DNA from 4 places in the Micromonospora polyrhachis genome. Region 1 is predicted to be linked to each of the others. Evidence: riboswitches for the same ligand, from Rfam matches in the RefSeq annotation. Region 1 holds a riboswitch; each other region holds the start of a gene.
What was found. Region 1 has a riboswitch for cyclic di-AMP ahead of FHR38_RS09460 (hypothetical protein). Riboswitches for the same ligand answer to the same signal wherever they lie in the genome.

Region 1 (7,639 bases):
TCGGGCGGGTGGTGCGCTTCGCCGTGCCGGCCGGGGCGGTGGCGGCGGTGGCGACGATCACCTCGTACCTGCACGCTCGGCAGGTCTACGGCGGGAACCTGGCCGCCGAGACCTCGGTCGCCACGCTCACCCTCTTCCTGGTCGGGCTCTGGGCGGTGGCGGTCATCGCCCGGCCGTACACCTGGTGGCGGGTCCTGCTTCTGCTCGGCCTAGGCGCGGCCTTCGCCACGGTGCTGGCCGTGCCGTACCTCCAGGAGTTCTTCCAACTGGAGCTGGTGGGTGGCGGGGCACCCGGGGTCGGGCTGGGGATCGCGGCGGTCGCCGGGTTGCTGCTGGAACTCGTTTGGCGGCTGCTCGGGCGCCGCGCGCGCCGCCTCGACCGGGTCGGGCCGGCGGAAACCCGCCAGATCCGGTTCGAAGGAAGCGGTCAGGCCGGGCCTGCGGAAGCCCGCCGAACCCGCTTCGAGGAAGTCGACCGGGTACGTCCGGAGGAAGATCAGGTCGGCGCGCTATCATCAGTGCGGCCTGATCATAATGAGCCGGTCACCTGACCGGCCCCGTTTTGACCCCACGACCGGCGAGCGAGTATCGTTGCCTGCTGTTGTGCTACAGCCGACGGCGTGCCCCACCAGGTACGCTTGGTCGTTCGTGCGCCCCTTATGATCGGCGCCCGACCCCAGACCGCCGACGAGACAAGGTAGACCTGTGCGTACGTACAGCCCGAAGCCGGGTGAGATCGAGCGTCAGTGGCACGTCATCGACGCCTCTGATGTCGTGCTGGGCCGCCTGGCCACCCACGCCGCCACGTTGCTTCGTGGTAAGCACAAGCCGACTTTCGCGCCGCACGTCGACACTGGTGACTTCGTTGTCATCGTGAACGCGGGCAAGGTTGCGCTGACCGGCAACAAGCGGCACACCAAGATCGCCTACCGCCACTCCGGATACCCGGGTGGTCTGAAGCAGATCGGCTACGACGAGCTGCTGACCAAGCGCCCGGAGCGGGCCATCGAGCTGGCCGTCAAGGGCATGCTCCCCCACAACAAGCTCGGACGTCAGCTGATCAAGAAGCTGAAGGTCTACGCCGGTGCCGAGCACCCGCATAGCGCGCAGCAGCCGGTGCCGTTCGAGATCAAGCAGATCGCGCAGTGAGCGCGGACGAAGGAAGCAGCATGACCGAGACCACTGCGCTCACCGTTGACGAGTACCCCCAGGCTGCGGACGCGCCCATCTCGCGTGCCCCGCGCGGCGACCGCCCGATCCAGACCGTCGGCCGCCGCAAGGAGGCCATCGTCCGGGTGCGGATCGTCCCTGGTTCCGGCAAGATCACCTGCAATGGCCGTGAGCTGGAGGCGTACTTCCCCAGCAAGGTCCACCAGCAGCTGATCAAGGACCCGCTGGTGACCGCGGAGAAGGCCGAGGCCTTCGACGTCATCGCCAACCTGCGCGGCGGCGGCATCACCGGCCAGGCCGGTGCGCTGCGGCTCGCCATCGCTCGCGCGCTCTGCGCCAACGACCTCGACGACCGTCCGGCGCTGAAGAAGGCCGGCTTCCTCACCCGGGACGCTCGGGTCAAGGAAAGCAAGAAGTACGGTCTCAAGAAGGCCCGTAAGGCCCCGCAGTACTCGAAGCGTTGATCGACAGCTTCACCCTGTACGTCTGCGACAGTTTTACCTTGCACGTCTGCAACAGCTTCACCTTGTACGTCTGACAGACGGCCGGGTCCGCCTCCCCCTCAAGCGGTGGCGGCCCCGGCCGTTTGCTTTCCTCGTCGGCGGCCTTTCCGGAGGTATCACGCGCATGGGTCGGTTGTTCGGTACTGATGGCGTACGGGGACGGGCGAATGCCGACCTGACCCCCGAACTGGCTATGGCCGTCGCGGTAGCGGCGGCGCACACCCTCGCCGAGTCCGATCGCAGCCACCCGCCGTTGGCCGTGGTAGGCCGGGACACCCGGGCCAGTGGAGAGATGCTCGAATCCGCCGTGGTTGCTGGGCTGGCCAGCGCCGGGGCGAACGTGTTGCGGGTCGGTGTGCTGCCCACCCCGGCGGTCGCCTACCTGGTGGGTGAGGTCAAGGCCGATCTCGGGGTGATGCTCTCCGCCTCGCACAACCCGATGCCGGACAACGGGATCAAGCTCTTCGCCGCCGGGGGACACAAGCTTCCCGACGACGTGGAGCTACAGATCGAAGCGGCGATCGAGGCCAACGCCGCCGCCACCTGGCATCGGCCCACGGGTGCCGGTGTCGGACGGGTGCACGACCTGCTCGACGGAGCCGACCACTACGTACAGCACCTCGTGAGCACGGTGCCGCACCGGCTCGACGGGCTGAAGGTAGTCGTCGACTGCGCCCACGGTGCCGCCTCGGAGGTGGCCCCCGTCGCGTACCAGGAGGCCGGTGCCGAGGTCATCGCCATCCACGCCGAGCCGGACGGGCTCAACATCAACGACGACTGCGGGTCGAACCACCTGGACGTCCTACGGGCCGCCGTGGTCGAGCACGGGGCGCACCTCGGCATCGCCCATGATGGCGACGCCGACCGGTGCGTGGCGGTCACGGCCGACGGGAACGAGGTCGACGGCGACCAGATCCTGGCCATTCTCGCCCTGGGCATGCGGGAGGCCGGCACCCTGACCCGGGACACGCTGGTGGCCACCGTGATGAGCAACCTGGGCCTTCGGCTCGCGATGGCCGAGGCGGGCATCCGGCTGATCGAGACCAAGGTCGGCGACCGGTACGTACTGGAGGAGCTGCGGGCGTCCGGGCTGGCGCTCGGCGGCGAGCAGAGCGGGCATATCGTGCTGTCGGAGTACGCCACCACCGGCGACGGGGTGCTGACCGGCCTGCAACTGATGTCGCGGATGGCGGCGACGGGCCGATCGCTGGCGGATCTCGCCGCCGTGGTCGCGAAGCTGCCACAGGTGCTGATCAACGTTCCGGTCGGTGACCGGACCATCGGTGCCGGTGCTCCGGCAGTGCTCGCCGCGACAGCCGAGGCCGAGGCGGAACTGGGCGAGACCGGACGGGTGCTGCTGCGCCCGTCGGGCACCGAGCCGCTGGTCCGGGTGATGGTCGAGGCAGCCACACTGGAGTTCGCCGAGACGGTGGCGGAGCGGATTGCCGACGAGGTACGTCGAGCCAGCCCCGCCTCGGCATAGCGCGCCGGGCCGGGTAGCGCGTCTCCCCACTGCCGGGTTGGGAACGTCTGTCACTGCGCCAGTAGCAACAACCGTTCCCAAAACCCGCTCGCGTGGCAGGTTCCAGCGGAAACCGGTCGTGGGTGCCGGAGTTGGGGCCTAGTACACGGAATCATGCACGTGGTTTGTGTTGTCGCTGGACGGGTCGTCGCCGGCGCCGCTGTAGTAGTACCAACCCGCCGCCGACGTCCACACCTGGCGATGCCAGATGACATACAGCACGCCGAGCGTGTTGGCGTTGCGCACGAAGAACGCCGCGAGGTTGCCGCCGTAGACCTTGTCCTGACCCGTGGCGTCACCGCCGAACCCGTTGGCCCGGGCGGCGAAGTCGCACGTACGGCCCTTCGGGTGCTCATGGGACCCACCGGGGCCGGTAGCAGGAGTAATACCGCTTGAAGCCGGCGGCGTGCGCCTCCTTCATCGAGTGGATCATGCGCGGCGTGACGCAGCCCGTGGTGGTCGGGTCGTCGATGGTGCAGCTCTCCTTGGGCCCGCTGCCGTCCGCGTTGCGCGGTGCGGGCTTGGCCAGGGGCGAATTCGCGCTCATGTAGCCGGTGGCCTTGCCGCCGGCCTTGGCGAGCGCCGTCTCGGCGTCCTCCTTCTTGCCCATGATGTCGGCCCGGGCCGTCTGGGTGGCCACCTCGGCGTCGATCGACTTCTTCGCCGCGTCGGCGTCGGCCTTGAGCTTCTTGAGCCCGCCGAGCGTCTTGTCGTTGTACCGGTTGATCGTGTTCACCAGCATCGCCCGGCTCATGAGCCGCTCCGGGTCGGTGCTGTCGAGCAGGGCGGAGGCGGTGCGCAGGCCCCCCGCGCGGTACTCCGGGGCGGCCGTCGATCCAGTCGCGGTTGGCCTTTCGAGGGCCGTACCGAGCGTTATGTTCGCCGTGCTCCGGATGCCGCCTACCGAGTTGGCTGACGGGCTCGGGACGGAACAGCGCCCCTACCGTTGGTGCGGATTCACCCCGGTTGCCGCTGGCACCGAGGGATGCCGCGAGGCGGAGACCATGGTCGGACTACCGGCTGGTCACCGGTCGCGCATGTCCGAGAACGGGGTCGTCCGGTGGTGCAGCGTAGTTGCCCGACATCGTCGGCGGTGAATCGCATGGCAGCGGTCACCTTGTCGATCACCCGTCGCGTACATCCCATGGGAAATCCGATGAGCCCGGCGCGACGGACGCCTACGCTGCGTCCGCATGCGCCTGCTCCGCCGCAACCGGGACTTCCGTGTGTTGTTTCTCGCACGGTGCGTGTCCTTCGCCGGTGACTCGATCAGCATGATCGCGTTGCTGCTGCACGTCGCCGACTCGACCGGTCAGGGCCTCGCGGTCGCGGCGCTGCTGCTCGCCGGCGACTTCACACCGTCACTGCTCGCGCCGATCGCGGGGGCGCTCGCCGACCGGTTCGACCGGCGACGGCTGATGATCGTCTGTGAGCTCGTGCAGGGCGCGGTGGTCGCGATGATCGCGCTGTCCCTCCCCGCGCTGCCGCTGCTGCTGGTCCTGGTGGCGACCCGGGCCGTCGCCGGGCAGATCTTCCAGCCCGCCTCCCGGGCGGCGGTGCCGGCGCTGGTCCGGCGGGACGAACTCGAGGAGGCCAACGCCACCCTCGGCTTCGGCACCAACACGGCGGACCTGGGCGCGCCGCTACTCGCCGCCGCGCTGTTCCCGTTCTTCGGCACGACCGGGGTGCTGCTGGTCGACGCCGCCTCGTTCCTCGTGTCGGCGCTGCTGCTCACCGTCCTGCCGAAACTGCCGCCGAGCGAGTTGGAGACCGACTCGCTGTGGAAGGGCACGCGCGCCGGCATCGGGTACATCGTCACGACCCCCATCGTCCGCGTCGTCGCCGTGGGGTTCTGCGCGGTGGTGTTCTTCACCGGCGTCGACGACGTGGCCCTGACGGTGCTCGCGACAGGCGTCTTCGACGTGCCCGACTCCGTGGCCGCGGTCCTGCTCGGCGCGATCGGGTTCGGCCTCGCCGCCGGCTATGCGCTGCTGACCCGGCTCGGACGCCACGTACCGACGGCGGCGCTGCTGATCGCCGGCTTCGGCATCAGTTCGCTGGGCAACCTGCTCACCGGCGCGGCGGCTGGCCTGACCTGGGCGATCGGCGCGGCATTCGCCATGCAGGCCGTGCGCGGGCTCGGGATCGCCGCGATCGACGTCGGCAGCAACACCATGCTGCAGCGGACGGTGCCCGACGGCATGCAGGGCCGCGTCTTCGGCAACCTCTACGGCGCGGTCGGTCTCGCCGCCGCCCTCTCGTACATGCTCGGCGGCCTCCTGCTCGACGCCACCTCGGCCCCGGCCACGCTCGTGGTGGCGGGAGCGGGCGGGCTCGTCGCCACCTTGCTTACGGCATTGGCCCTGCGCACGTCACTGCGCCGGGAGCCGGCTGCCTCGGCCGAGGGTGGAGCGGCGGTCGCGGATGGTGCTCCGACCGCCGGTGGGGCTCCGGTCGGGCGTGGGATTTCGGACGCGGGTGCGGAGCACGGCGGCCCGGACCCGGCGGCCGGAGACATGGTCCTGGGCCGGACGGGTGAATGACCCGGTGACGCGACCTGCCGCGCCGGAGGCGGGTCGGTGCCGACGGGCGTCAGCGGTTGCGCTGACGCCGGGTGGCCGCGGCGGCCTCGACGAGACGGCGCTGGTTGCGAGTGGTGCCCAGGCTCCGCTTGGCCTTGTAGTAGAGGCTTGTAGTAGACGCTTGTAGTAGAGGCTTGTAGCAGAGGGAGGCGCCGCACCGACCACCGCGGCCCCGACCAGGATGTAGAACGTGGCGCCGATCAGTGCCCTGAAAGAGCCACAGGCGATGACACCGGCGACGAACAGCGTGAACACCACGGCGACGGTCCCAGCGAGAACCCCACGGCGACGAACAGCGCGAACACCACGGCGACGGTCCCAGCGAGAAGTCGCCCCATGGCCCCAGCATGCTCCCGCCCCGCCACCCGCCGCATCGGGGAAGTCACCCGGATTCGCGGCTGCGTTCGCACGGTCGACCGGTGGCCGGCTGACCCCGGCAGTGGACGGTCGCGAAGAAACCGGTTTCTGCCGGCTTGTCGTGCACACCGCCGGGCGGCTCCTTCGGCAGATGCCTGTCCTTGCGGGCGCCTGCGGCGTGCTGGTGGGCGCGACTGGTCATCGAGTCGGCGCTCTCCGTCCAAGCGATCCAGCCGGTCGCGTCGCCGGCCGCCTGCAACGCGGACAGGATCCTGTCCCAGGTCCCGTCACGCTGCCAACGGCGGAACAGGCCGTGGACGGTGGGCCAGGGCGCGTACTCGGCCGGGACATCCCGCGCTGGGGCACCGATCCGGATCCGCCACCGGATCCCGTCGATGAGCTGTCGTTTCTCCCATTTCGGCGGACGACCTGTCGTCGGCGCGGCAGGCAGCAGAGGGGCCAGAACAGCCCACTGCCTGTCGGTCAGGTCATGCCGCCTCGTCACCACTAGGCTTGGCACGAGGTCTCCGGTATGAAGTTCTTGCTTGGTCGCAGAACCAGATACCGGAGACCTCTTCAGTTATCGATCACCGCCACGCCGTGACCTTGATCAAACCCACCCACTCTTGAAACACGCCTTAGCGGCGGGTGACTCCCTGCCGGCTCGTCGCTGACCGGGCTGTGTCGGCTTTTCGTTGGTTGGCAGGTGTCGGCTGTCGTCGACTGGCCAACCAGAGACGATGCCCGAACAGCAGGGCGTACCCGCCGAGGACCGCGCCGAGGATGAGGGGGGCCGACCCGCCGCTGCCCCGTACGACGATGTCGGCGAGGACCCCGGCCAGGGCGGCGCACACGATCAGGGAGACGTGGTTGGAGGCCCAGAAGACCACCGGGGTCATCCGTTCCGGAATGACGTCCCGCATCGCGCCTTGGCGGAGTTGACGGACCAGCCAGACCGACAGGGCGGCGGTGGCGGTCATCGGTGCCCACACCAGCCACGGCACCCAGCCGGCCACGGCGAAGAGGGTGAGCAGCAGGTAGGCGACCACCTGGGCGGCGATGATCATCGTGATTGCCCGGGAGTAGCCGATGATCACCGGAATGGTGCGTTTCCCGACGGACTCGTCGGACACCCGGTCACCCAGGTTCATAATCATCATTCGGGCGACCTGGAGCACCGCCGTCGGTGCCAGGATCGCCAGTAGCATCAGCGGCAACGTGTCAGCCTGAAGCAGCGCGGCGACCACCGGCCACAGGCCGTTGAGGATGGCCGCCACCGTGAGTTCGCCTAGTCCCCGGTAGTTGAAGCGCAGCGGCGGTGCCGTGTAGAACCAGGCCAGCGCCAGGGTGACGGCCCCCAGTATCCGGGCCGAGGTGGTCGGCATCGCCGCCACCAGCAGCATGCCGCCGACCCAGAGGAGGAAGGCCGTACCCAGCGAGACCACCGGTGCGACCAAGCCGTCCACCAGTGCGCGGCTGCCGCCGGTCCACGGCGTGTGGTAGAT
Region 2 (7,639 bases), 1.1 Mb from region 1:
CGGGTCGAGGCTGGGGTGCGCGGCGAGGGTGATCCGGTGCCCGTCGTCGGTGACTCGGTTGGCACCCGTACGGATGGTGGCGTAGACCTCGTCGGCGAAGGCCGCGGCGGCGTCGCTGGTCTCCGCGCCGGAGTACCGGGCCACCGCGCCGTACCAGGCCGCCGGGTCGCTCGCGCTTCCCGTCGGTCCGGTCAGGGCCTTCTGGTACGACGACAGCAGCGCCGCCCCGCCCCGGATGTTCGCCCGAGCGTCGGTACGCAGTGCCTCCGCCCCGGCCCCGGTGAGCGTGGCGGCGGTGCCCAGGGTGCGTAGGGCCGCGCTCTCTGGCGTGGCCACACTGGGGTGCTCGCGGGCGAGTGACCGGCGGGAGTCGTCGCCACGCGGGTCCTCCGCCGAGTCGTGGTGACCGCCGGAGGTGGGCAGGCTGGCCACGTGGGCGGCGTCGGTGAGGTGCATCGGGCCGTAGCCGCCGGCGGTGCTGGGGGTGCCGGCGTTGGTGTCCCAGCGGGACTGGAGATAGGAGACGCCCAGCAGGACGCTCTCCGGTACGCCGTAGTCGCTGGCGGCGGCGGTGTAGTCCTGTTGCCGGGAGTCGACCGTTGCGCTCGCGGTGGTCGGTACGGGCGTGGTGGCGGACGCCGACGCGGCGGGTACGAGCGTCGCCGCGCCGACCACCACGGTACTGAGCAGTATCCGGCTGCTCAGCGGTACTTTCGGACGGTGCATCGAACCTCCATTCGGGGGATGACTCATTGGTCACCCTCACTCGCCCGAGGGGGGTTCGTCAATGGCTTGCGGAATCGTTGATGGAGGTGAAAGATTTCTTCATGTCTGCCCTCAGTGGCCCACTCTCTGCAACCAATGGTTGTACGAAGCGAATTATCTTGCCGGTTCGGGTTGCGCCTGGTAGTGCACTTCCCTAGGTTGGGGACGGTCGAGACGAGGGCAGTTCGTCCATCCGGGGCGACGTCGGCTCGATACCGCCGAATCGTTCGCAAGATCGAACCGGGGACCCACATGATCCATCGGGGTGAATCCGCGATCCGCGGTAGGGCGCACATCTTCCCGCCCGAACCCGTCAGCTAACTCGGTAGGCGGTCAGGAAGAAGGAGTACGGACGCCGGTGGCACATCATGCCCCCCGGTTGCGCCCGGTCCGGTCGGTGCACGCCGACCGAGATACGGCGATACCGCCTACCCGTCGGTCCCGGTTCACCTCCACGCGATCCCGGTTCACCGCCACTCGGTCCTGGTACACCGCCACGCTCGCCGCGATTGCCAGCATCGCCGTCGTGCTCGTCGGCGCGACCCCGGCCCATGCCGAGCCGTCGGTGACCGAGATCGAGAACCAGATCGACAAGGCGTGGGCGAAGCTGGAACCGATCATCGAGAAGCACAACGCCACCCGACAGGACCTGGCCGGCAAGAAGAAGCAGGCCGACGCGCTGGGCAAGAAGATCCAGCCGCTGCAACGCCAGATCGACGAGGCGATGGGCAAGGTCGGGGCGCTCGCTGTCCAGGCGTACAAGGGCGACAACGCCTCCACGCTCAACGCCATCCTCACCACCGGCTCACCCACCACCCTCCTCGACCAGCTCGGTGTGCTCGACCAGTTCGCCCGCCAGCAGCAGCACGACATCCAGGCCGTGGTCGACCTGAAGAACAGGTACGCCGCGCAGAAGGGGCCGCTGGACGTGCTGGTCGCCCAGCTCACCCGCACCGAGGCCGAGTTGGCGGCGAAGAAGAAGGAGATCGACGCCGAGGTCACCCGGCTACAGAAGCTGCGCCTGGTGGCGTACGGCAACGGTGGCGGTGGCGTGCTCCGGCCGGCACCCTGCCCCGCGACCTACCCGGGTGGCTCGACCGGACAGGTGGTCAAGTTCGCCTGCGCCCAGATCGGGAAGCCCTACGTGTGGGGCTCGGCCGGACCCAACTCGTACGACTGTTCCGGCCTGACGCTGCGGGCCTGGCAGCAGGCGGGCGTATCGCTACCGCACAACGCGGCCCAGCAACGGGCGATGATGCCGCACGTGAGCCGTGCCGAGCTACGCCCAGGTGACCTGGTCTTCTACAACGGCCTCGCGCACGTCGGCCTCTACGTCGGCGACGGTTGGGTGGTGCATGCTCCCACCGCCGGTGACCAGGTCAGGATGCGCAAGGTCGACGGTGGTGTGCACAGCTACGGTCGCCCGGGCTGACGTCTTTGGTGTCAGGAAGGGCCCCTTCCTATCGCGTTTCGCATAGGAAGGGGCCGCCCAACACCCGTGGTACGCGTCAGCGGGTCGGCCAGGTACGCCAGCTCTGCCAGGACCGGCTCGGGGTCGGCCCCCGCTGTCCCTGATAGCGCGAGCCGTAGACCTCGGAGCCGTACGGGTGCTCGGCCGGGGACGAGAGCCGGAAGATGCACAACTGACCGATCTTCATGCCCGGCCACAGGGTGATCGGCAGGTTGGCGACGTTGGACAACTCCAGCGTGACGTGACCGGAGAAGCCGGGGTCGATGAAGCCCGCCGTCGAGTGGGTGAGCAGCCCCAGCCGGCCGAGGCTCGACTTGCCCTCCAGCCGCCCGGCGAGCTGGTCGCCGAGGGAGATCACCTCCAGCGTGGAGGCGAGCACGAACTCGCCCGGGTGCAGCACGAACGGCTCACCGTCAGGCACGTCGACCACGGAGGTCAGGTCGTCCTGCTGACGGGACGGGTCGATGTGTGTGTAGAGGTGGTTGTTGAACACCCGGAACAACCGGTCGAGGCGTACGTCGATGCTGGACGGCTGGACCAGCGCCGGCTCGAACGGTTCCAGCGCCAAGGTGCCCGCCTTGATCTCGCTGACGAGGTCACGGTCGGAGAGCAGCATCGTGCCACCATAGCGACCTCCCTTCTGACCAGCACCGTCGCACTACCGATCTCGTACATATGTTCGATAGGATGATCCCATGGCTTCCTGGTCCGAATTCGCCACCGACGATCCCCGGCTCGCCGCCGCGATCCGCTCACTCATGCAGCAGTACGGGCCAGGCTTCGGCTACCTGGCCACCATCCGGGCCGACGGCGGCCCTCGGGTCCACCCGGTCTCGCCCGTGATCACCGACGAGGGGCTGTTCTGCTTCATCGTCGACTCACCGAAACGGCGCGACCTCGAACGCGACGGTCGCTACGCACTGCACTCCTTCCCGCCGGAGGAGAGCGACGACGAGGCGTACGTGGCGGGCCGGGCCCGCCCCGTTACCGACCAGGTCCGGGTCGCCCGACTTGCCGACAGCATGCGGGCCGCACCACAGGTCGACTGGCGCCTGTTCGAGTTCACCGTCGACGTGGCAATGCTGTCCCGGCACGGCAACGACGGCGCGAGCACCTTCGGTGGCGGGGCGGGCCGGCCAGCCGTACAGGTGTGGTTCGACCCGGCCGACGGTCGCAATCGCATGAGCGGCCCAGGGCTGGCGATGCGGCACAGTCGGCGGATCCATCGGCATGCCACCCCCGAATACACGCCGGTGCCGGCCCGTTGACCGAGCCGGCACCGTTGATCAGGTTCGACCTTCCGCCTGTTATGGAGCGCGGTAGGCATTCCAGGCGTTCAGCATCCGGGTCGCCTGGCCCGTCGTGAACTCGTACATGCAGGAGTCGTAGGTGTAGTCCATGAAGTTGTGGATGGGGTCCACACCGGCCGAGCTGCAGGTGTTCCGTCCGGTCGGGCACTGGTAGGCCGGGGACGACTCGGCCGGGGTGTCCGAGACCTGGTCACCGGAACCGGAACAACCACCCTGGAAGGTGTGGTAGAGGTTCAGCCAGTGGCCGACCTCGTGAGTGCCGGTGTCACCCTGGTTGTAGTTGGTCGCGGTGCCGCCCGGCAGCGACTCGTTCAACACCACCACGCCGTCGTAGCTGTCCAGGTTGTTCTTCGGGAACGTCGCCCAGCCGAGCAGGCCGTCGCTGAGTTCGCCGAGATAGATGTTCAGCGTGTTCTTGCCGCCCTGCCGGAGCTGGCTCTTCATCTGGCGTTCCGCCGACGAACCGTCGACGATCGGGTACCAGGCCGGGTTGGTGACGCGGTTGATGCTCTGCAACTGGAAGGCGAACGCGGTGACCGCGCCGCCGGTCCCACCCGCGTACGCCTGGTTGAGCACCGTGATCTGAGAGTTGATCATCGAGTTGGGGATGTTGCCCCCGGCCCGGGTGCTGTTCTCCTGGATCACGTGTACGACCACCGGAATGGTGACCGTGGCCTGGACGCTCGGCCCGGCGATCGTCGCGCTGGCCCGAGCCCGCAGCGTGCTGGTGAAGTCCGCCTCCCGCTCGGCGATCTGGGCCGGCGTCAGGTGGTTGGGGTCATGCTTGCCAGGAGTGCCCGGCCGAGCCTTGGCGAGCGAGTCGTGTGCGCTGCCTGGTTCGACACAGGCGACTGGTGCCTGGTCGGCGGCCAGCGCGGTGGTGGCCGGAGCGACGGATGCTGCTGCGGCGGCGAGCAGCATGGCGAGGGAGGTGGATGCGACTCCGGCTTTTCGCCAGGTCGAAGCGCTTGAGTGCAGCCCCATGAGTTCACCTCTTTCTAGCCGCGACGCGGCCGGGGGTGTGCCGCATCGGGTGCGTGAACGTGAGGCGAACGTTACCCGCCCATCGATACTCATGGAAATAGTGAAGTGTTGCGCAGCGGTTAACGGATGCGTCGTCGACGACGGATGCGTCCGTACGCCAAGAGGCCGGCTGTCCGTCACGACGGAAGCCGGCCTCTGCGGGCAGCGGGTCGGGACTACCTGGCGCGGTACGCCCGCCACGCCTGGACCATGCGCTTCACCTGGTCCGGGGTGAACTGGTGCATGCAGGAGTCGTAGGTGTAGTCCATGAAGTTGTGGATCGGGTCAAGCCCGGCCATGGTGACGCAGGAATCTCGGCCCGTAGGGCAGCCGAACGCCGGGGCCGCCTCGGCTGGCGTGTCCGGCACCGCGTCGCCCTCGCCCGCGCAGCCACCCTGGAACGTGTGGTAGAGGTTCAGCCAGTGGCCCACCTCGTGGACAGCGGTGTCCCCCTGGTTGTAGTTGGCGACGGTGCCACCCGGCAGCGACTCCGCCAGCACCACCACGCCGTCGTACTTGCCGACCTTCTTCTCCGGGAACGTCGCCCAGCCGAGTAGGCCCTCGTCCAACGCGCCGGTGTAGATGTTGAGAGTCTGTGCCCCGCCGACCCGCAGGGCTGTCTTCATCTGCCGCTCCGCAGGACTGCTCGGGACGATCGGATACCAGGCCGGCTTGACCACATGGTTGATCTTCTTGAGCTTGAACGTGAACGGCGACGGGGCGCTGCCGTTGCCGCCGGCAAATGCCTCGTTCAGCACCTTGATCTGCGCGTCGATCAGCGGTCGGGGGATGTTGCCACCAGTTCGAGAGCGGTCCTTGGCGATGACGTGGACCACCACCGGGATGGTGACAGTGCCGCGTGCCGGCATCGCGTACGGGCCGAGCCTCGTCACCCGGGAATGCATCTCAATCAGCTCGCGGTCCCGCCGGGTGGCCTCGGCGAGCGTCAACTCGTTCGGATCGTGCCAGTCCGGTCCACTCCCCGGTCTCGCCCTGGCGCTGCTCGGCGGGAGTTCTGCCGGCGTGACGCAAGTCTGCTCAGCCGTGGCGGGGGATTTCGTCGCCTCGGCCACCGACGGCCCGGCATTCGCCGTCGTCGGCCACAACACGAGTACGAGAGAAGCGGCTGTCGCTCCGGTCGAGCGCAGCGACCAGCGAATGCGGTTGAGGTCCATGCTCACCCCTCGATCGACGGAGGCGACGCGTGGGGTGAGCGAGTCGCTACCTTTCGTGTGGTGAACGTTACCCAGGGCTGTCGGTTTTTCAAACGCTGCGCCCGTGTGCCCTGTCTTGGCGTGGCGACACGGACAACCCGGGGGTACGCGAGTGCACTCCCGCGCTCGACCAGGTACAGTGGGGTCCGCTTGCGGGTGTAGTTCAATGGCAGAACATCAGCTTCCCAAGCTGACAGTGCGGGTTCGATTCCCGTCACCCGCTCCAATAGCAAAGGCCCAGGTCAGGAACTGTTTCCCGACCCTGGGCCTTAGCTTTTCTCGATCTCTATTCGGCCGCCGTGCCCCCTGCGTGCCCCTCCGGTTCAGCGTGCCCGTCCGTGCCCCCGCGTGCGTCCTCGACGAGCCTGCTCAACGCGTCGGCGGTCTTCCTATCCCGGCCGGCAGCTTTGTGCAGGTAGATCAAAGCCGCCCGGGTGGTCAAGGCGCTGCGCGGTGCGGGCGCGGGAGGCCACCCCCATAGCCGCCGGACAGCTACGCCCTGGATGGCTCGGTAACCTCCCGTGCATGGATGTCTTCGTGCTCTGGCACATCCGGCACGCTCGCAACCTTGACGGGATCCCGAACCTGCACCGAGAGAACGGCGAGCTGATCTGGGACGAAGAAGACGGCGATGACCTCAAGCTCCTTGGCGTCTACTCCAGCGAACAACTCGCGGATGACCGCATCCAGGAGGCCCGGCTCCTTCCCGGATTCCGCGATGAGCCGGACTGCTTCATGATTGCCGGCTACGAGCTGGACAAGGATCAGTGGACCGCCGGCTTCGTCTCCATACCTTGCAGCGAGGAGCAGCGACCCAGCCGCTGACTTGCAGCACGCAGGGCAGTACGGAAGCCGGCGGGAGAGAAGGCCCAGGAAAAGGCTATAGACCGTAACGGGATGAGAACGGCAGCGACGTGCTCCCGCCAGGCAGGCTTGCAGGCCGTTGACCGTGGCCCGGATCAGCACCGCGCCGGTACTTAAGCGGTTTACGACAGCTACGCGCGGGCGGGCGGCGCGGGGGGCAAAGCTGCGGGTTCGGCGGTGGTGCCGGCCACTGCTCCCGTACCGTCGCGGCAGGCGTAGGAAAGGCTGGCGTGGATCCACCTACCGTCGATGTCGCGCAGGACGACGAGGCCGCAGTGCCGGCAGGGGACAACCCGGGGGTACGGCGGGGAGAGGCCCGCTCTGGCCTGGCTCATTGTTGGCCTGTCGGATCGTCGTGGCCGTCGTCGCCGTCGAGAGCGTCACCGGTCGCCTGGTCGTCGCCCCAGCAGAGGCCGAGGGTGAGGTCGTCACGGTGGCAGCCGAGATGGTCGATGGGGCGATTGCATTGCTCGCCGTCGGGGCCGATCAGGCCGCAGGTCACCGGCTCGACGTGGTTCCACTGGTCGGCCCGGGAGAGTAGCGCCGGGCTGAGGCCTACTTCGGGTCGGAGCATGATCAGAGCCTCGGCGTACGAGGCGGCCTGGTCGCGTGCCGTGGTCAGGTCACCCGCCGGAAAGGTCAGGTGCAGGGTGTACCGATTACCCGAGCTGTTGGGCGGGTTGAGTGCGTGAGCGCAGGCCGCGCGGACGGCCTCCGACACGTCGGCCCGGTCGAGCACCGCAAACAACTCGGCGTACGGCTCGGACGGTGCACTCTGGCCGGTCGGCTCGGGTCGCATGTTCTCCCTACGCACCCGCTCCCAATACGGTGAGCTGTTGCTCGTCACGCGTACCTCCCAAGTCCTTGCTGTCAGGTCAGTTCGGCGGGTCACCGGGGAGACGGGTGTCCGGGTCCGCCTCCCCGGTGACGTGCGGCGGTGCCGGATTGCCGGATCCGGCTGCCGCCGGCGAAACACGGCCGCACGCCGCTGT
Region 3 (7,639 bases), 1.8 Mb from region 1:
TGCCGCACCCCGCCAGTCGCGTCGGGCGATGCCCAGCCAGGTCAGCGCGGCCAGGGCGGGCAGGAACGACCACCACAGTATCGGCGTACCGAGCAGCAGCACCTCTTCGGCGCAGTTGGCGGCCCCGCACGGGCCCGCATCCGACCAGTGGAAGGCCACCGGCCGGCCGAGCAGCAGCCACTGCCAGGGCCAGGACTGGTAGGTGTGCGCGGTGGTCAGCCCGGTATGGAAGGTGAGCGCCTGCTTGTGGTATTCGAACAGGCTCCAGAGCGCATTGGTGACCGGGTCGCCATCGCTCTTGAAGCCCCGGTAGAAGCCGCCGTCGGTCAGTAGCCAGCCCGACCAACTCACGATGTACGTGACGACGATCAGCACCCCGCTGAGCAGGAGCCAGCCACTCTCGTCAAGAAGGGTGTCCCGCCAGGGGCGGCGTACCCCGACCGATCGGCGGGCACCCACCTCCCAGAAGATCACCAGTACCGCGAAGGCGAGCACGAAGGCGAGCGCGCTCCACTTGACGGCGACGGCGCACCCGAGCAGCACCCCGGCCAGCAGCCGCCACCAGGGCACGCCCCGGAGGGAGAAGGGCGGGCGGCCGGCGCGTCCGGGCCGGCTCGGGTCCAGGCCCTCCTCGATGGCTTGCAGCCAGCGGCGACGACGGGCGTCCCGGTCCAGCACCAGCGCACCGAAGGCCGCGAAGACGAAGAACAGCAGGAAGATGTCGAGCAGCGCGGTGCGGGACAACACCAGGTGGAACCCGTCCAACGCCATCAGCAGCCCGGCCGCACAACCGAGCGCGGTCGACTGGAACAGCCGGCGACCGACCCGTACGACGAGCAGCACCGAGAGCGTGCCGATCACGGCGGCGGAGATGCGCCAGCCGAACTCGTTGTAGCCGAATGCCCACTCACCCAGCGCGATCATCCACTTGCCCAGCGGCGGGTGCACCACGTACGCGGCGGTGTTGTTCTTCTCGTCCCACTCGAAGCCGCGGGTAAGCAGGTTGTGCGCATCGGTGGCGTAGTAGATCTCATCGAAGATCTTGCCCTTGGGGTGTGCCAGGTTGACCAGCCGCAGGATGGCCGCGATCGCCACGACCACGGCGGTGGCGATCCACGACCGCCGGTCGAGCCGGGCGTCGAACGGGGCCAGCCGGCGCCGGATGATCGGGGGAACGCCTCGGCTGGTTCGGTCTGGGTTGCCGCTCTGCGCTGTCGCCGCCAGGGTCACCCCGTGATCGTAGGCTGCGAAGGTGCACAACGGCGTCCACCATTGGACGTTCCCGGCCAGGGGCATCGATAAGGGAGTCGGTTCGTGGGTGAAATGTCAGGTAAGGGAAGGCTGCTCCTGCTCGGTGCGCCACTCGGCAATTCCGCCGATGCGTCGCCCCGGCTCCGGGACGGTCTGGCCAGCGCCGACATCGTCGCTGCCGAGGACACCCGGCGGCTCGCCCGGCTCGCCCGTGACCTGGACGTCACCATCGCCGGCCGGGTGGTCTCCTACTTCGAGGGCAACGAGGAGCGTCGTACGCCCGACCTGGTCGCCGCCATCGGCGACGGTGCCGTCGTCGCCCTGGTGACCGACGGGGGCATGCCCAGCGTCTCCGACCCCGGCTACCGGCTGGTCCGGGCCACCCTCGACGCCGGTGCACCGGTCACCGCCGCCCCCGGCCCGAGCGCCGTCACCACCGCCCTGGCCCTCTCCGGGTTGCCCTGCGACCGGTTCTGCTTCGAGGGATTCCTGCCCCGCTCCGGCGGGGCCCGCCGGGCCCGGCTGCGGGAACTGGCCACCGAGCCCCGCACCCTGGTCCTCTTCGAGGCGCCACACCGGGTGGCCAGCGCCCTCGCCGACCTGGCCGCGACGTTCGGCGACGACCGACCGGCCGCCGTCTGCCGCGAGCTGACCAAGACGTACGAGGAGGTGCTGCGCCGGCCGCTCGGCGCGCTCGCCGAGTGGGCCGCGTCCGGGGCGCCACGTGGTGAGATCACCCTGGTCGTCGCGGGTGCGCCGCCAGCCACCTCGGCCGACCGGCCAGCCGACGACGAGTTGCGGGCCGAGGTGGCGAGCCGAGAGGCCGGCGGCACCTCCCGGCGGGACGCCATCACCGCCGTCGCCAACGAGTACGGCCTGCGTCGACGCGACGTCTACACCATCGTCCACCAGGGCTGAACCGCTCCGGCAGGAGCTGCCGAGCCGAATCGCTCCGGTCGGAGCTGCCGAGCCGAACCCGGCAGGAGCGGCTGGGCCAACTGTTCAGAACGCGGCGACCAGGAATCCGACGACGATGAGGAACTGGCCGGTCAGCCCGGCCAGTACGGCGACCCGGCGGGCTCTCGGGTCGGGCAGGCGAAGTGCCCCGGTCGACCACCCGATGCCGGCTGAACAGAGCGCCACCAGGGCTAGGCCGAGCAGCCAGCGCAGGTGCCGGGTGACGGTGTCCCCCTCGACGTACGCCGTGGCGGCGTCCGGATCGACCATCCGGGCCACGAGCGTGTTTCCCGGCGTCCGATGCCGCCCGTCCACCCCGGCCAGCCGTACGTCGGTGACGAGACCGGCAGGGGTGACACTTTCGTCGCCGGGTTCCCCGTCGGCGTGGTCGGAGATCACCGGATCCGGGGTGGCCGAGGGCCCGCCGTCCGGGGCGTTGGTTGCCGAGCCCTGACCGGCGGTGGTGTCGTCGTCGGCCACGAACGTGCCCCGGCACCGCAGGCCGATGCCACTACCGGTGCAGCTCAGCACGGTGGCGGTACCCCGGTCGCCGTGCCCCACCGCCAGCCACAGGGGCTCGGCGCTCACCCAGGCGAAGAAGCTGCTGAGCAGGGTCAGGACGAGCAGACCGGCCAGCCCGAGCACCGGGTGGCGTGGGGGCTTGGCTGGCCGGCCGGTCGTCCCCCGCAGGCCGAGGCCCCGCCGGCTCCGGTCGTGTCCGGCGGGGCGGTCCGCCGCCACCGGGGTCCCGTCCCAGTGGACCTCCTCGATCGGTAGCCAGAACGCCGGTTCGTCGGCCGAAGCCTGCTGCGGTACCGAAGCGCGTACGGACGGCCCCGGCCCGTCCCGTGCGGAATCCGCCCGGCTCGGTGGTACCCGTAGCGGTGCCCGCTGGGGAAGTGCGGTGAACGGGGCACCGGTGGTCGGCTCGATGAGTGGGACGGTGTCCTCGCCCTGCTCCCCGAGGGGGTGCTGCTCGCCTGTTCGCCCGGTCACACTGCCCATTCCACAACGAGTGACCGAGTCGACACGACAAGCTAATGCGCGTGTCGGCGGTAAACCGGGCAAAGAGCGGTCGGGCGGGGCAGACCCAGCCGGCCCGGTTATCCCTTCGCAGACGCCGTAGGCCGGTCACTAGGCTTGACAGCCATGAGTCACGTTCTCGCGGCGGTCGCCTGGCCCTACGCCAACGGCCCGCGCCACATCGGCCATGTCTCCGGCTTCGGAGTGCCCTCCGACGTGTTCAGCCGGTACATGCGGATGGCCGGGCACGACGTGCTCATGGTCTCCGGCACCGACGAGCACGGCACCCCGATCCAGGTGCAGGCCGACAACGAGGGGGTCAGCCCGCGCGAGCTGGCCGACCGCTACAACCGGGTCATCGTGGAGGACCTGCACGGCCTTGGCCTCTCCTACGACCTTTTCACCCGGACCACCACCGGCAACCACTACGCCGTGGTGCAGGAGATTTTCGAGACGCTCTACCGCAACGGCTACATCGTGCCCAAGGTCACCATGGGGGCGATCTCCCCGTCCACCGGCCGTACGCTGCCCGATCGCTACATCGAGGGCACCTGCCCGATCTGCGGCTACGGCAGCGCCCGGGGCGACCAGTGTGACAACTGCGGCAACCAGCTCGACCCGATCGACCTGATCGATCCCCGATCGAAGATCAACGGCGAGACGCCGCAGTTCGTGGAGACCGAGCACTTCTTCCTCGACCTGCCCGCGTTCGCCGAGGCGCTCGGTCGGTGGCTGGACAGCCGGGAGGGCTGGCGGCCCAACGTACTGCGGTTCTCCAAGAACCTCCTCGACGACCTGCAACCACGGGCCATCACCCGGGACCTGGAGTGGGGCGTACCGATCCCGCTGGAGGGCTGGCGGGACCGTACCGACAAGAGGATCTACGTCTGGTTCGACGCGGTCATCGGCTACCTCTCCGCGTCGATCGAGTGGGCCCGCCGCTCAGGCGATCCGGAGGCGTGGCGCAGGTGGTGGTCCGCCGACGACGCGCTCGGCTACTACTTCATGGGCAAGGACAACATCGTCTTCCACTCGGTGATCTGGCCGGCACTGCTGCTCGGCTACTCCGGGGCCGGCGACCGGAACGGCGAACCGGGCCAGCTGGGGGCACTCAACCTGCCCACCGAGGTGGTCTCCAGCGAATACCTGACCATGGAGGGACGCAAGTTCTCTTCCTCCCGCCGGGTGGTCATCTACGTCCGCGACTTCCTGGAGCGCTACGACGCCGACGCGCTGCGCTACTTCATCGCCGCCGCCGGGCCGGAGAGCAACGACACCGACTTCACCTGGGCCGAGTTCCTGCGCCGCAACAACGACGAACTGGTCGCCGGCTGGGGCAACCTGGTCAACCGGTCGATCTCGATGGCGGCGAAGAACTTCGGCGCGATCCCGGAGATCGACGCCGCCGGGCTCACCGAGGCGGACGAAGCGCTGCTGGCCGTTGCCCGGGCCGGCTTCGACACCGTCGGTGACCTGATCGCCCGGCACCGGCAGAAGGCGGCGATCGGCGAGGCGATGCGGGTGGTCGCCGAGGCCAACAAGTACCTTTCCGACCAGGCGCCGTGGAAGCTCAAGAGCGACGAGGACAAGCCCCGGATGGGCACCATCCTGCACGTCGCGTTGCAGGTGGTCAGCGACGCCAACACGCTGCTCACGCCCTTCCTGCCGCACTCCGCCCAGAAGATCCACGAACTGCTCGGCGGCACCGGCGTACACGCTCCGATGCCGTCCATCGTGGAGGTCGAGGATCTCGACGGAGGGCCGGCGTACCCGGTGCTGACCGGGGACTACACGGTCGGCGCACGCTGGGAGTCCGTACCGGTGGAGGCGGGTCGACCGCTGGCCGCGCCGAAGCCGGTCTTCCGCAAGCTCGACCCGTCGATCGTCGAGGAGGAACTGGCCCGGCTCGGCGGCTGACGTCGGTCCCGATCGTGACATCGGTCCCGACCACGTCGAGGCGACCGACGACGAGCCCGATCACGACGGAAGCGGCCCGGTCCTGGAGCATCCAGGGCCGGGCCGCCTTCGTTCGTTCCGTCCCACCGTCGGCAGGGCAGCGGTCGCCGCGCCCGGCCGGGACTCAAAGCATCGACACGTGTACGTGGTCGGTGTGATCGCTCGCCCCACTGTACGAGCTCCAGCCGGTCGCCGGCATCCAGATCTGCTTGTACCAGATCACGTAGTAGATACCGAGGCGGTCGGCGTTACGGACCAGGAACGCGGTGAGGTTGTTGCCGTACATCCGCTGGTCCTGGTTCTGTGCGGAGACGAAGCCCCGGTTGATCAACGACCAGTCGCAGGCGCGGCCCTTCGGGTGCTCGTACGGGCCACCTGAGCGGTAGCAGCCCACGAACCGGTTGAACCCGGCCTTCTTGACCTCCTTGTACATGTGCATCGTGCGTGGCGTGATGCAGCCGGAGGTCGTCGGGTCGTCCTGGTTGCACGACTCGCTCGGCCAGTCGCCGCTGGCCGTACGCGGGGCGGCCTTGGCCACCGGCGAGGTCGCGGTGACGAACCCCTTGGTCAGGCTCATCCCGCCGACCAGGGCGAGCGCCTTCTCCGCTTCCTTCTTCTGCTTCGTCATGATGGTCAGCTGCTTGTTCTGCTCCAGGATCTCGGCGTCGAGCTGGGCCTTGGCGCGTTCGGCGATGTCCCGGGCCTCGGTGAGTTCGCGCAGCTTCCGGTCGTTGAGCCGGTTCAGCTCGTCCAGCCGGCTCGCCCGCTCGACGAACGAGTCGGGGCTGTCACTCTCCAGCAGTACGGCAATTGCGCCGATCTTGCCCTGGCGGTAGGACTGGGCCGCGATCTGAGCCACCTGCGGGGCGAGTAGGTCGAGCCGCTCCTGGGCCTTTTGGAGTTCGAGGTTGAGAGCCTGTTGCCGCCGCTTCGACTGATCCAGCTTGGCCTTCGCCTGAATGTAGCCCCGGTTGGTCGACTCGATCACGTCGCGGAGCAGCGGCGTCTCGGTCTCGTTGGGAGTCTCGTTGGGTTCTGCCCAGGCCCGCTCGGCGGGTGCCACCAGGGCCACGGCGGTGAGTAGCGCCAGGATCGTCGTCAGCCAACCGCGCAGGGGTGCGGTCAAGATACCTTCCTTCCGTCGGCCGCCGATCGGGTTAGCTGACGGGTTCGGGGCGGAAGTGGCCCCTACCGCTTACTGCGGATTCACCCCACGAACACGGTTCCCCGATTCGCCCGGTCAGGCGATTAGGCGGCAGCCTCGCCGGCACCCGATGACGTGCCTTCTGGCGATTGCCGCCAGCGAGCCTACCCGACACCCCGGCAGGCCATCTATTTCGCCGGCACCGGCGAGAAAAGCGTTATCAGCCAGCGCCTTTCGGTAACCGTCTCGCTCTGTGTCGGCCTGCTGACACATCGGTCTTTCGTAATGTCGGCGAATGTGTGAAGTGGACACACGGCATCGACGTTCCGTTCTCGATTGGCGGCAGGGGCCCGCTCCCGGCTGGTTGCGCCGGATGGCGTACCTGGATATGTGATGCTGACGGTGATGAGCGATCAAACCGAGTCCCGCCGCCAACGCGCCGCGCGCCGGGCGGGGGAGTTTCCGTCCCCACCCGAGCCGCTGCCCCGTACGGTGATCGACAGCCACACCCACCTGGACATCACCGTGGCCGAGGCCGGGGTGACCGGCGGCCCGGCCGGTGCCGGTGACCCGTTCGCGGCGGGATCGGGCGACCCGGTCGCCGCCATGATCGAGGTGGCCGCCGGGGTCGGGGTCGACCGACTGGTGCAGGTCGGGGTCGACGTGGCCTCGTCCCGCTGGGGGGCCGAGGTGGCCCGGCAACATCGAGCGGTGGTCGCCACCGTCGCGCTGCACCCCAACGAGGCACCCCGACTCGCCGACCTGGACGAGGCGCTGCGCCAGATCGAGGCGCTCGCCGCCGAGGAGCGGGTACGCGGTATCGGCGAGACCGGGATGGACTTCTTCCGTACGGGGGACGAGGGGCGGGCCGCCCAGGAGCTGAGCTTCCGGGCGCACATCGCCATCGCCAAGCGGTACGGCAAACCCCTGGTGATCCATGACCGGGACGCGCACGCCGACGTGCTGCGGGTCCTCGACGAGGAGGGTGCCCCGCAGACCGTGGTGCTGCACTGCTTCTCCGGCGACGCCGAGTTCGCCACCGAGTGTCTCCGCCGGGGGTACGTGCTCAGCTTCGCCGGCACGGTCACCTTCGCCAGCGCCCACGCGCTGCGGGCAGCCGCCCGGATCACCCCGCTGGACCAACTGCTGGTCGAGACCGACGCGCCCTACCTCACCCCCACGCCGCATCGGGGTCGGCCCAACGGGTCGTACCTGATTCCGCTCACCGTCCGGTCGCTGGCCGAGACCACCGGGGCGGACCTGACCGAGCTGTGTACGGCGATCTCCGCCACCGGCGAGCGGGTGTTC
Region 4 (7,639 bases), 2.8 Mb from region 1:
CCTCACCCGGCTCGCGGAAGGTGACGCCACTGTCTCGGAACTCGCGGAACCGTTCTCGATCAGCCTGCCGGCGATCTCGCGGCACCTGAAGGTGCTCGAACAGGCCGGGTTGATCACCCGAAGCCGTACGGCCCAATGGCGCTCCAGCAGTCTCAACGCCGAACCGCTTCGGGAAGCCACGGAGTGGATGGAGCGGTACCGACAGTTCTGGGACGCCAACTTCGAACGGCTGGACGCCCACCTGCGGCGAATCATGCAGGCGCAGCAGGACGAACCGGCAGCACCTCAGACCAACCGAGCAGAATCCGAAGGGAAAACGTCATGACCCAGGCGAAGCCCGACCAGGAACTGGTCATCACCCGGATCTTCAACGCGCCGCGGGAGCTGGTCTACCGCGCCTTCACCGACCCCGACCAGCTGGTGCAGTGGTTCGGGCCGGTGGGCTTCTCGGTGCCCCGCGAGACCGTCGACCTCGACGTCCGTGTTGGCGGGCATCAGCGGTTCACCATGGTCAGCGACGAGGACCCGAACATGGCCTCGCCGGTCGCCGCCCGGTTCACCGAGGTCATCGAGAACGAACTGATCGTGGGCACCGAGGACTGGGAGGGGGTACCCGGTCAGCAGGAGAGTAGCGGCATGTACCTGCGGATCGAGTTCCACGACGAGGGTGGGAAGACGCGTCTCGTACTGCGTCAGGGGCCGTACACCGCGGAGATGGTGCAGATGGCCACCGCCGGTTGGGAAAGCTCCTTCACCAAGCTCGACCCGCTGCTCGCCAGCTGAACGGCGACACTCGTTCGTACGCTGGGGTGAGTGCGAGCCCCGTTCGTGCGCTGGCTGGTCGCGGTCTTCCTTCGGGCGCTGGTGGAAGCGTCTTTGCTGCCGCGTCGTGCCGCGTCGTGCCGCGTCGTGCCGCCCGTCCCCGGCCGGATCTCCGGTCCGGGGGCGGGCGTGGGGGACTCAGCCGGTGGGGGAGAGGTAGAGCAGGCGGTTGGGCGAGCCGGTGCCGGGGTTGGTCACCACCCCGATGGTGGCGGTGCTGGCCAGGTAACTCTGCACCTGGGCCGGCGTCCAGGTCGGGTTGTTGCTCAGCACCCGGGCGGCGGCACCAGCCAGGTGCGGTGCCGCCTGCGACGTGCCGCTCAGGCTGTTGGTGGCGCTGATGCTGGTGTGCCAGGTCGAGGTGACCGTTACGCCGGGCGCGAAGAAGTCCAGGCAGGGGCCGAAGTTCGACCAACTCGCCCGAGCGTCGGAGCTGGTGGTGGCACCGACCGTGATTGCGTTCGGGGTCGAGCCGGGCGAATAGTTGCAGGCGTTGGCGTTGGAGTTGCCTGCGGCCACCGTGTAGGTCACCCCGTCGGCGATGGAATTCGTCACCGCCGTGTTGAGCGCGTTGCTGTAACTGCCCTGGACGCCCAGGTTCGCCACGGCCGGTTGCCCGGGGAGGTGGTCGGCGGTGACCCAGTTGATGCCGGAGATGATGATCGCGAGGCTGCTCGCCGCGCCGCAGTCGTACACCTTGACGGCGACCAGTACGACGTCCTTGGCCACGCCCCACCACGTCCCGCCGACGGTGCCGGCCGCGTGGGTGCCGTGTCCGAGGCAGTCGTTGGCCGGCGGGAGACCGTCGATCGCGTCGTACCCGTAGATCGCCTGACCACCGAAGTCCTGGTGGCCGATCTGCACCCCGCTGTCGATGATGTACGCCTTTACCCCGGTGCCCTGGCTGGTGAAGTTGTAGGTGGTGCTCAGCGGGAGAGCCGGCTGATCGATACGGTCCAGGTTCCAGGGCGCGTTGTTCTGGGTGGTGGTCAGCTCCACCGTGCGATCCTGCTCGACGTAGGCCACTGCGGGATCGCGAGCCAGCCGTCGGGCCGCCGACTCGGACAGGTGGATCTGGAATCCGTTGAGCGCGTCGCCGTACACCCGGCCCAGGGTGCCGCCGTAGCGGCTGGCCAGGCTGCTGGCGGTGGCGGCGAGTGCGGCCTGTCGGGTGCCGGCCCTGCCGCCGACGGCGCTGTCGGCGAGTACCACGATGTAGCTGCCCGGAATCGCGGTGGCGGCACCGACATCGCCGATATCGGGGTGGGTGCTTGCTGTCGCCGTCGAACCGGCGGCCATCGTGCTGGACAGGACCATGATCGTGGTGGCCAGGAGACCGAGGACGCCCCGGGCGCCCAGTCGCCGCCGAGGACTGTGGGGGAGTGTCATCCGCCAATTCTATTGACGTTCTCCTATGTTAGGGGGTGGTCTGCCAAGTGTTAGGAAGGGCCCCTTCTCGTCGTTTTTCGCCTTGGAAGGGACCCTTGCTGACGCCTCAGCTCGGCGGACCCCCGACCGCCAGTGCGGCGCGTACCGTGACGTCTCGAAGTGGGACGAACCGACGCATCTGGGCCGCCCGGTTCATGATCCGGGCGAGTCGGGCCAGGCGTTGCACCGGCCGACGACGCTCGCGGTCGTACGCCGCCAGTGCCGACTGGACGTCCGGCGTCCGGCCCAGGTGGCCGGCCAGGGTCACCGCGTCGACCAGTGCCTCGCATGCGCCCCGACCGAGGTCGGGGGTCATCGCGTGCGCCGCGTCGCCGATCAGTACGGCGTTGCCCCGTACGAAGGTGGGCAGCGGCGGGTGAAGATCGTAGATGTCGTGCCGCAGCACCTCCGTCTCGTCGTGCAGGTTGGCCAGCACCCGGCGTACCCCCTCGTGCCAATCCCCGAAGTGCGCACGCAGGGCTGCCACCTCACCCTCGGGGGAGCGTCCGCCCTCGGTGGTGCGAACGGTGGCGAACCAGTTCGTCCGCCCGTCCTCGCGCGGGGTGATGCCGAACCGCTTGCCGCGCCCCCAGGTCTCGTCCACCGTGTCGATCGCGCCGTCGACCGTGCCGCGCCAGGCCGTGCAGCCGGCATAGCGGGCTCGACTGGTCGGACCGAAGAGGGCGGTACGGGTCCCGCTGAAGATGCCGTCGGCGACCACCACCACGTCGTACTCCCGCTGTAGTGCGGCAACGTCGGAGATCTCGGTGCCGAGGGAGAGCCGGTCCGACGGGAGCGCCGCGACCAGCAGGCGGAGCAGCGCCGGGCGGGAGATCAGGTGTACGCCGTCGCCGGTGCGGCGAGCCGTGGCGGCCACGTCGACGGTGGTGATCCGGCTGCCGTTCGGCCGTAGCAGGTCGCCGCTGCGTTGCCGGGCACCGATGTCGCGTACCGCGTCGCCCAGCCCCATCGCGTCCAGCGCGCGTAACGCCTCCGGCCACATGCCCAGCGCGGTGCCGGTGCCACCCGGCGTGGCGGCCCGCTCGAAGACCCGTACCGACCAGCCGGCCCGATGCAGCATGACCCCGGCGGCCACGCCCCCGATCCCGCCCCCGATGATGCCCGCTCTTCTGCTCATGCGCCGAACCGTACTACAGGTGTAGTGAGAAAAAACTACGGCCGTAGTGCCCTAGGGTGATCGACATGGAGAACAGGCAGGTCCGGATCACCGACGCGGCCATCCGGGTGTTGGGCGAGCGGGGGCTACGACAGTTGACCCACCGGGCGGTGGACGCCGAGTCCGGGCTGCCGGCCGGCTCCACCTCCAACTACTTCCGCACCCGGGACGCGTTGCTCACCGGGGTGGTGACCCGGATGACCGAGCTGGACCGGGAAGCCTGGCAGCACTTTGCCGGCTCGATCCAGCCCGCCGACATCGACGAGCTGGCCGGCGCGCTGGGCGAATTCGTACGCTTCGCCACCGGCCCGGGACGTTGCCAGACACTGGCCCGGCTGGCGCTTTTCGTGGAGGCAGGGGTCCGCCCCGAGCTGCAACAGGAGCTGGTACGCGGCAACCGCGAGATCGTCGAGTGGGGAGTTCCGTGGCTGCGGGGAATCGGCTCGGCCGACCCGGTGGGACACGGCCGGCTGCTCGCCGACTATCTCGACGGGGTGCTGCTGCACGGAGTGGCGTTCCCCGACACGAAGACCGACCCGGTGCCCGGGATCCGGCTGCTGCTGGGCGGCCTGGTTACCGCCGACGGTGGTTAGGACGGGCCCCTTCCTATGCAAAAAGCGACAAGAAGGGGCCCGTCCCTACCTCTCAATACGAAGAACCTCAGTACACGGAGAGGTGGACGTGGTTGGTGTGGTCGCTGGAGGGGTCGCCGTTGCCACCGCTGTACGACTTCCAGCCACTGCTCGGTAGCCAGATCTGCTTGAACCAGATCACGTAGAGCACACCGAGCCGGTTGGCGTTGTTCACGTAGTACGCCGCCAGGTTGTTGCCGTAGGTCCGGTCCCCGCCGGTCGCCACCCCGCCGAAGCCACCCTTCTGGGCGGCGAAGTCGCAGGCCCGACCCTTCGGGTGCTCACCGGAACCGCCGCTGCGGTAGCAGGAGACGTACCGGGTGAAGCCGGCGGCCTTGGCCTGGTTCATGGCGTGCAGGGTGCGCGGCGTGATGCAGCCCGAGGTGGTGGGGTCGTTCACACTGCACGACTCGCGGGGCCAGGAGCCGTCGGAGTTGCGCGGTGCCGGCTTCGCCGTCGAGGTGTTGGAGCCGGTCACACCGGCACTGGGGGACCCGCTGCCGGCAACGGCCAGGGCGCGCTCGGCCTGCTGCTTGCGGCTGGCCATCACGGCGACCTGTTTGCGCTGTTCGCGGATCTCGTTGTCCAGCGCCGCCTTCGCCCGGCTCTCCCGCTCGCGGGTGTCGAGCAGGGCCCGGAGCTGCCGATCCTCGTTGCTGGCCACCACGCCGAGGGTGGCCGCGCGGTCCAGGAAGCCATCCGGGGAGTCGCTGTTGAGCAGTGCGGCCACCGTGCTGAGGCGACCGGTCCGGTAGGCGGCTCCGGCCAGTTCCCCCACGGTCGCGGTCCGGGCGGGGAGTTCGGCCTCGATGGCCGCGAGGTGTTCGGTGAGCTGCTTCTGTCGCTTGATGGAGTTGTCGAGGGCGGCCTTGGCATCCAGGTAGCCCTTCGAGGCCGCCTCAAGCTGTTGCCGCAGGCTGGGGCTGCCGCCCTCCGGGTCGGCGACGTCGGGAGCGGCGAGCAGCCCGGCGGCGGTGACCGGACCGGGTGCCCCGGCGGCCACCGGGGCTGCGCCCGCCGGTACGGCGACCGTCAGGCAGACCGTGATCGTGGCGGCCACCAGCGCCATCATGCGGGTGGCCGTTCGTCGTACGGGTGCCGGGAATGGCATGCAGTTGTCCTTCCGTCAGCCGCCGACCGGGTTAGCTGACGGGTTCGGGACGGAAGATCCCTACCGCTGACGCGGATGCACCCCAAGTGGTGGTTCCCCGGCTCGCGCGTGGCGATTAGGCGGCGGTCGCCACCGGCACCCGGTGGGGTGCCGCCTGGTGGTGACCTCGACCGAGCCTACCGGTAGTGCAGAGATAGATCATGACCGCACGCGGAAACTTAAGACGCCGCTAAATTCCGTCGCGTCGTATCCCGTCGCGTCGCGGCTGGTACACGCCACCCCGGTCGGGCTACCACCCGGTCGGGCTACCACCCGGTCGGTCCGCAGTTGCCGGGCTCCGTGCCCGGCTCGACCTGCAGGGTCGCGTGTTCGATGTGGAAGTCGTCGTGCAGGGCTACCCGTGCGGCGGCGAGCACCTGCCCCACCTCGGTGCCCGGCTCGATGGTGAGGTGCGCGGAGGCGACCTCCATTCCGGAGGTGAGCGTCCACACGTGCAGGTCGTGCACGTCGGCGACGCCGGGGACGGCGGAGAGTCGGGCCGCCACGGCGGGGACGTGTAGGTGCTCGGGTGCGGCCTGTACCAGGATGCGCACGGCCGCCCGGCCCAGCCGCCAGGTGCGCGGCAGGATGAAGACGCCGATGGCGACCGCGACCAGTGGATCGGCCCACCACCAGCCGGTGAGCGCGATCAGCCCGGCGGCGAGGATGACCCCGACCGAGCCGAGCAGGTCGCCGAGTACCTCCAGGTAGGCCCCGCGCAGGTTGATGCTCTCCTTGGCGCCGGAGCGCAGCAGGGCGAAGGCGACGATGTTGGCCAGCAGCCCGAGCACGGCCACGACGAACATCGGCCCGGCGAGCACGTGTGGCGGCTCGCCGAATCGGCGTACCGCCTCGACGAGGACGTAGATCGCAACGCCGAAGAGCAGCACCGCGTTGGCCAGCGCCGCGAGCACCTCCAGCCGGTAGAGGCCGAAGGTGCGTTGCGGGTCCCTGCTCGCCCGTCGGGTCGCGGTGATCGCGGCCAGGGCCATGGCGATCCCGAGTACGTCGGTGAACATGTGCCCGGCGTCGGAGAGCAGGGCCAGCGACCCGGTGGCCAGTGCGGCGACCGCCTCGACCACCATGAACGCGGCGAGCAGCGCGAACGCGGCCCAGAGTCGTCCCCGGTGCCGCTCCGCGGCGCGCATTACCTGCCCACCGTGGTCGTGTCCAGCCCCCATCGGCCTACCCTCCGTCGCTCCTGCGCGTCCGGCTCAAATTATGCTCACATCGCAATATGTGCAAGTGAAATGCTGGCCGGTGGGAGCGCAGAAGAGGACGAGCCGGGATGAAGCAGACGGAGGACGGGACAGGGAAGCGGTCAGCCGGGGAGCAGGCGGGCCGGCACGGCGACGCGGATCAGTCGGTGAGGTCGATCGTGGTGAGCCGCTGAGTGGCCCGGGACAGGGCGACGTAGAGCGTCCGTACCCCCGACTCCGAATCGGCCCGGATCTCCCCAGGTGCGACCAGCACGACCCCGTCGTACTCCATGCCCTTGGCCTGGAGGCAGTCGACCACCTGTAGGCGCGGTCCGGCCAGCTCCGCCACCCAGTCGGCGATCTCGGTCCGGCGCGGTACCGGCGTGATGACGCCGACCGTCCCCTCCACCTCGGCGAGCAGCCGTGCGGTGGCGGTACGGATCTGTTCCGGCAACTCGGCGGCGGGCACCCGCAGCGCGACCGGCTCGACGCCGGTGGTCCGGACCGCGGTGGGCAGCGGCAGGTCCGGATGCACCTCGCGGATCACCTCCGCGGCGACGGCGAAGATCTCCGCCGGGTTGCGGTAGTTGGTGGAGAGGGTGTACTCATGCCGGGGCCGACGGCCCAACGCCTTGTCCCGGGCCTGCGCGAGTTCGCGTGGGTCGCCGGCCCAGGCGGTCTGCGCCGGGTCACCCACCACGGTCCAGGACGCCAGCCGGCCTCGGCGGCCGATCATCCGCCACTGCATGGGGGAGACATCCTGCGACTCGTCCACCACCACGTGGGCGTACTCGCGGTAGTCCTCCGGCCGCTGCCGGTCGGCCTGCGCGGCGCGCTGCCGGTCGGCGTACGTGCTCAGCTCCCGCACCCCACCGGTGAGCTGGAACGGGTCACGCCTGCGTCGGGCAGCCCGCTTCATCGGCTTGCCGAGCAACTCGTCCAACTCGTCGAGCAGGGCGACGTCGGCGATCGTCGGCCCGTCCGCGTCCAGGTTCCGGTACGACTCGGCGAGTAGCCGGGTCTCGGCACCGGACAGGATGCCCGCCGTGTACGCGCGCAGCCGCTCCGGCACCGCCAGCCAGCCGAGCACGTGCCACGGGTGCAGTCGGGGCCACCAGGCGCGCAGGAAGTCCCGGAACTCGGGCCGCTCGGCCACCTCGTCCTCGAACACCCGCTGATCGGGTAGACGACCGACACGCATCTTCCGGACCTGTGCCCAGAGCGCGGAGAA

Region 2: another riboswitch for cyclic di-AMP. It lies ahead of FHR38_RS14570 (C40 family peptidase); the one in region 1 lies ahead of FHR38_RS09460 (hypothetical protein).
Region 3: another riboswitch for cyclic di-AMP. It lies ahead of FHR38_RS17755 (coiled-coil domain-containing protein); the one in region 1 lies ahead of FHR38_RS09460 (hypothetical protein).
Region 4: another riboswitch for cyclic di-AMP. It lies ahead of FHR38_RS22620 (coiled-coil domain-containing protein); the one in region 1 lies ahead of FHR38_RS09460 (hypothetical protein).

The regions. Positions count from the first base shown of each region.
Region 1 covers NZ_JACHJW010000001.1:2,277,175-2,284,813, reverse strand. The annotation lists gene FHR38_RS09485 (HAD-IC family P-type ATPase) at 1-551, shown strand, start outside; gene rplM (50S ribosomal protein L13) at 706-1,149, shown strand; gene rpsI (30S ribosomal protein S9) at 1,170-1,634, shown strand; gene glmM (phosphoglucosamine mutase) at 1,798-3,156, shown strand; gene FHR38_RS33750 (VldE C-terminal domain-containing protein) at 3,295-3,582, opposite strand; gene FHR38_RS09460 (hypothetical protein) at 3,548-3,949, opposite strand; cyclic di-AMP (ydaO/yuaA leader) riboswitch at 4,078-4,203, opposite strand; gene FHR38_RS09455 (MFS transporter) at 4,389-5,738, shown strand; partial or broken gene FHR38_RS09450 (transposase) at 6,241-6,654, opposite strand; gene FHR38_RS09445 (prenyltransferase) at 6,773-7,639, opposite strand, start outside.
Region 2 covers NZ_JACHJW010000001.1:3,366,058-3,373,696, forward strand. The annotation lists gene FHR38_RS14565 (N-acetylmuramoyl-L-alanine amidase) at 1-726, opposite strand, end outside; cyclic di-AMP (ydaO/yuaA leader) riboswitch at 972-1,111, shown strand; gene FHR38_RS14570 (C40 family peptidase) at 1,124-2,197, shown strand; gene dcd (dCTP deaminase) at 2,274-2,852, opposite strand; gene FHR38_RS14580 (pyridoxamine 5'-phosphate oxidase family protein) at 2,932-3,504, shown strand; gene FHR38_RS14585 (zinc metalloprotease) at 3,544-4,530, opposite strand; gene FHR38_RS14590 (zinc metalloprotease) at 4,746-5,744, opposite strand; tRNA gene FHR38_RS14595 (tRNA-Gly) at 5,936-6,009, shown strand; gene FHR38_RS14600 (DUF7336 domain-containing protein) at 6,309-6,608, shown strand; gene FHR38_RS14605 (hypothetical protein) at 6,979-7,494, opposite strand.
Region 3 covers NZ_JACHJW010000001.1:4,036,917-4,044,555, forward strand. The annotation lists gene FHR38_RS17735 (dolichyl-phosphate-mannose--protein mannosyltransferase) at 1-1,296, opposite strand, end outside; gene rsmI (16S rRNA (cytidine(1402)-2'-O)-methyltransferase) at 1,324-2,169, shown strand; gene FHR38_RS17745 (hypothetical protein) at 2,254-3,204, opposite strand; gene metG (methionine--tRNA ligase) at 3,358-5,148, shown strand; gene FHR38_RS17755 (coiled-coil domain-containing protein) at 5,312-6,313, opposite strand; cyclic di-AMP (ydaO/yuaA leader) riboswitch at 6,318-6,452, opposite strand; gene FHR38_RS17760 (TatD family hydrolase) at 6,725-7,639, shown strand, end outside.
Region 4 covers NZ_JACHJW010000001.1:5,102,269-5,109,907, forward strand. The annotation lists gene FHR38_RS22595 (ArsR/SmtB family transcription factor) at 1-325, shown strand, start outside; gene FHR38_RS22600 (SRPBCC family protein) at 322-783, shown strand; gene FHR38_RS22605 (S8 family peptidase) at 961-2,211, opposite strand; gene FHR38_RS22610 (FAD-dependent monooxygenase) at 2,318-3,388, opposite strand; gene FHR38_RS22615 (TetR/AcrR family transcriptional regulator) at 3,454-4,020, shown strand; gene FHR38_RS22620 (coiled-coil domain-containing protein) at 4,088-5,170, opposite strand; cyclic di-AMP (ydaO/yuaA leader) riboswitch at 5,175-5,302, opposite strand; gene FHR38_RS22625 (cation diffusion facilitator family transporter) at 5,476-6,390, opposite strand; gene FHR38_RS22630 (HelD family protein) at 6,569-7,639, opposite strand, start outside.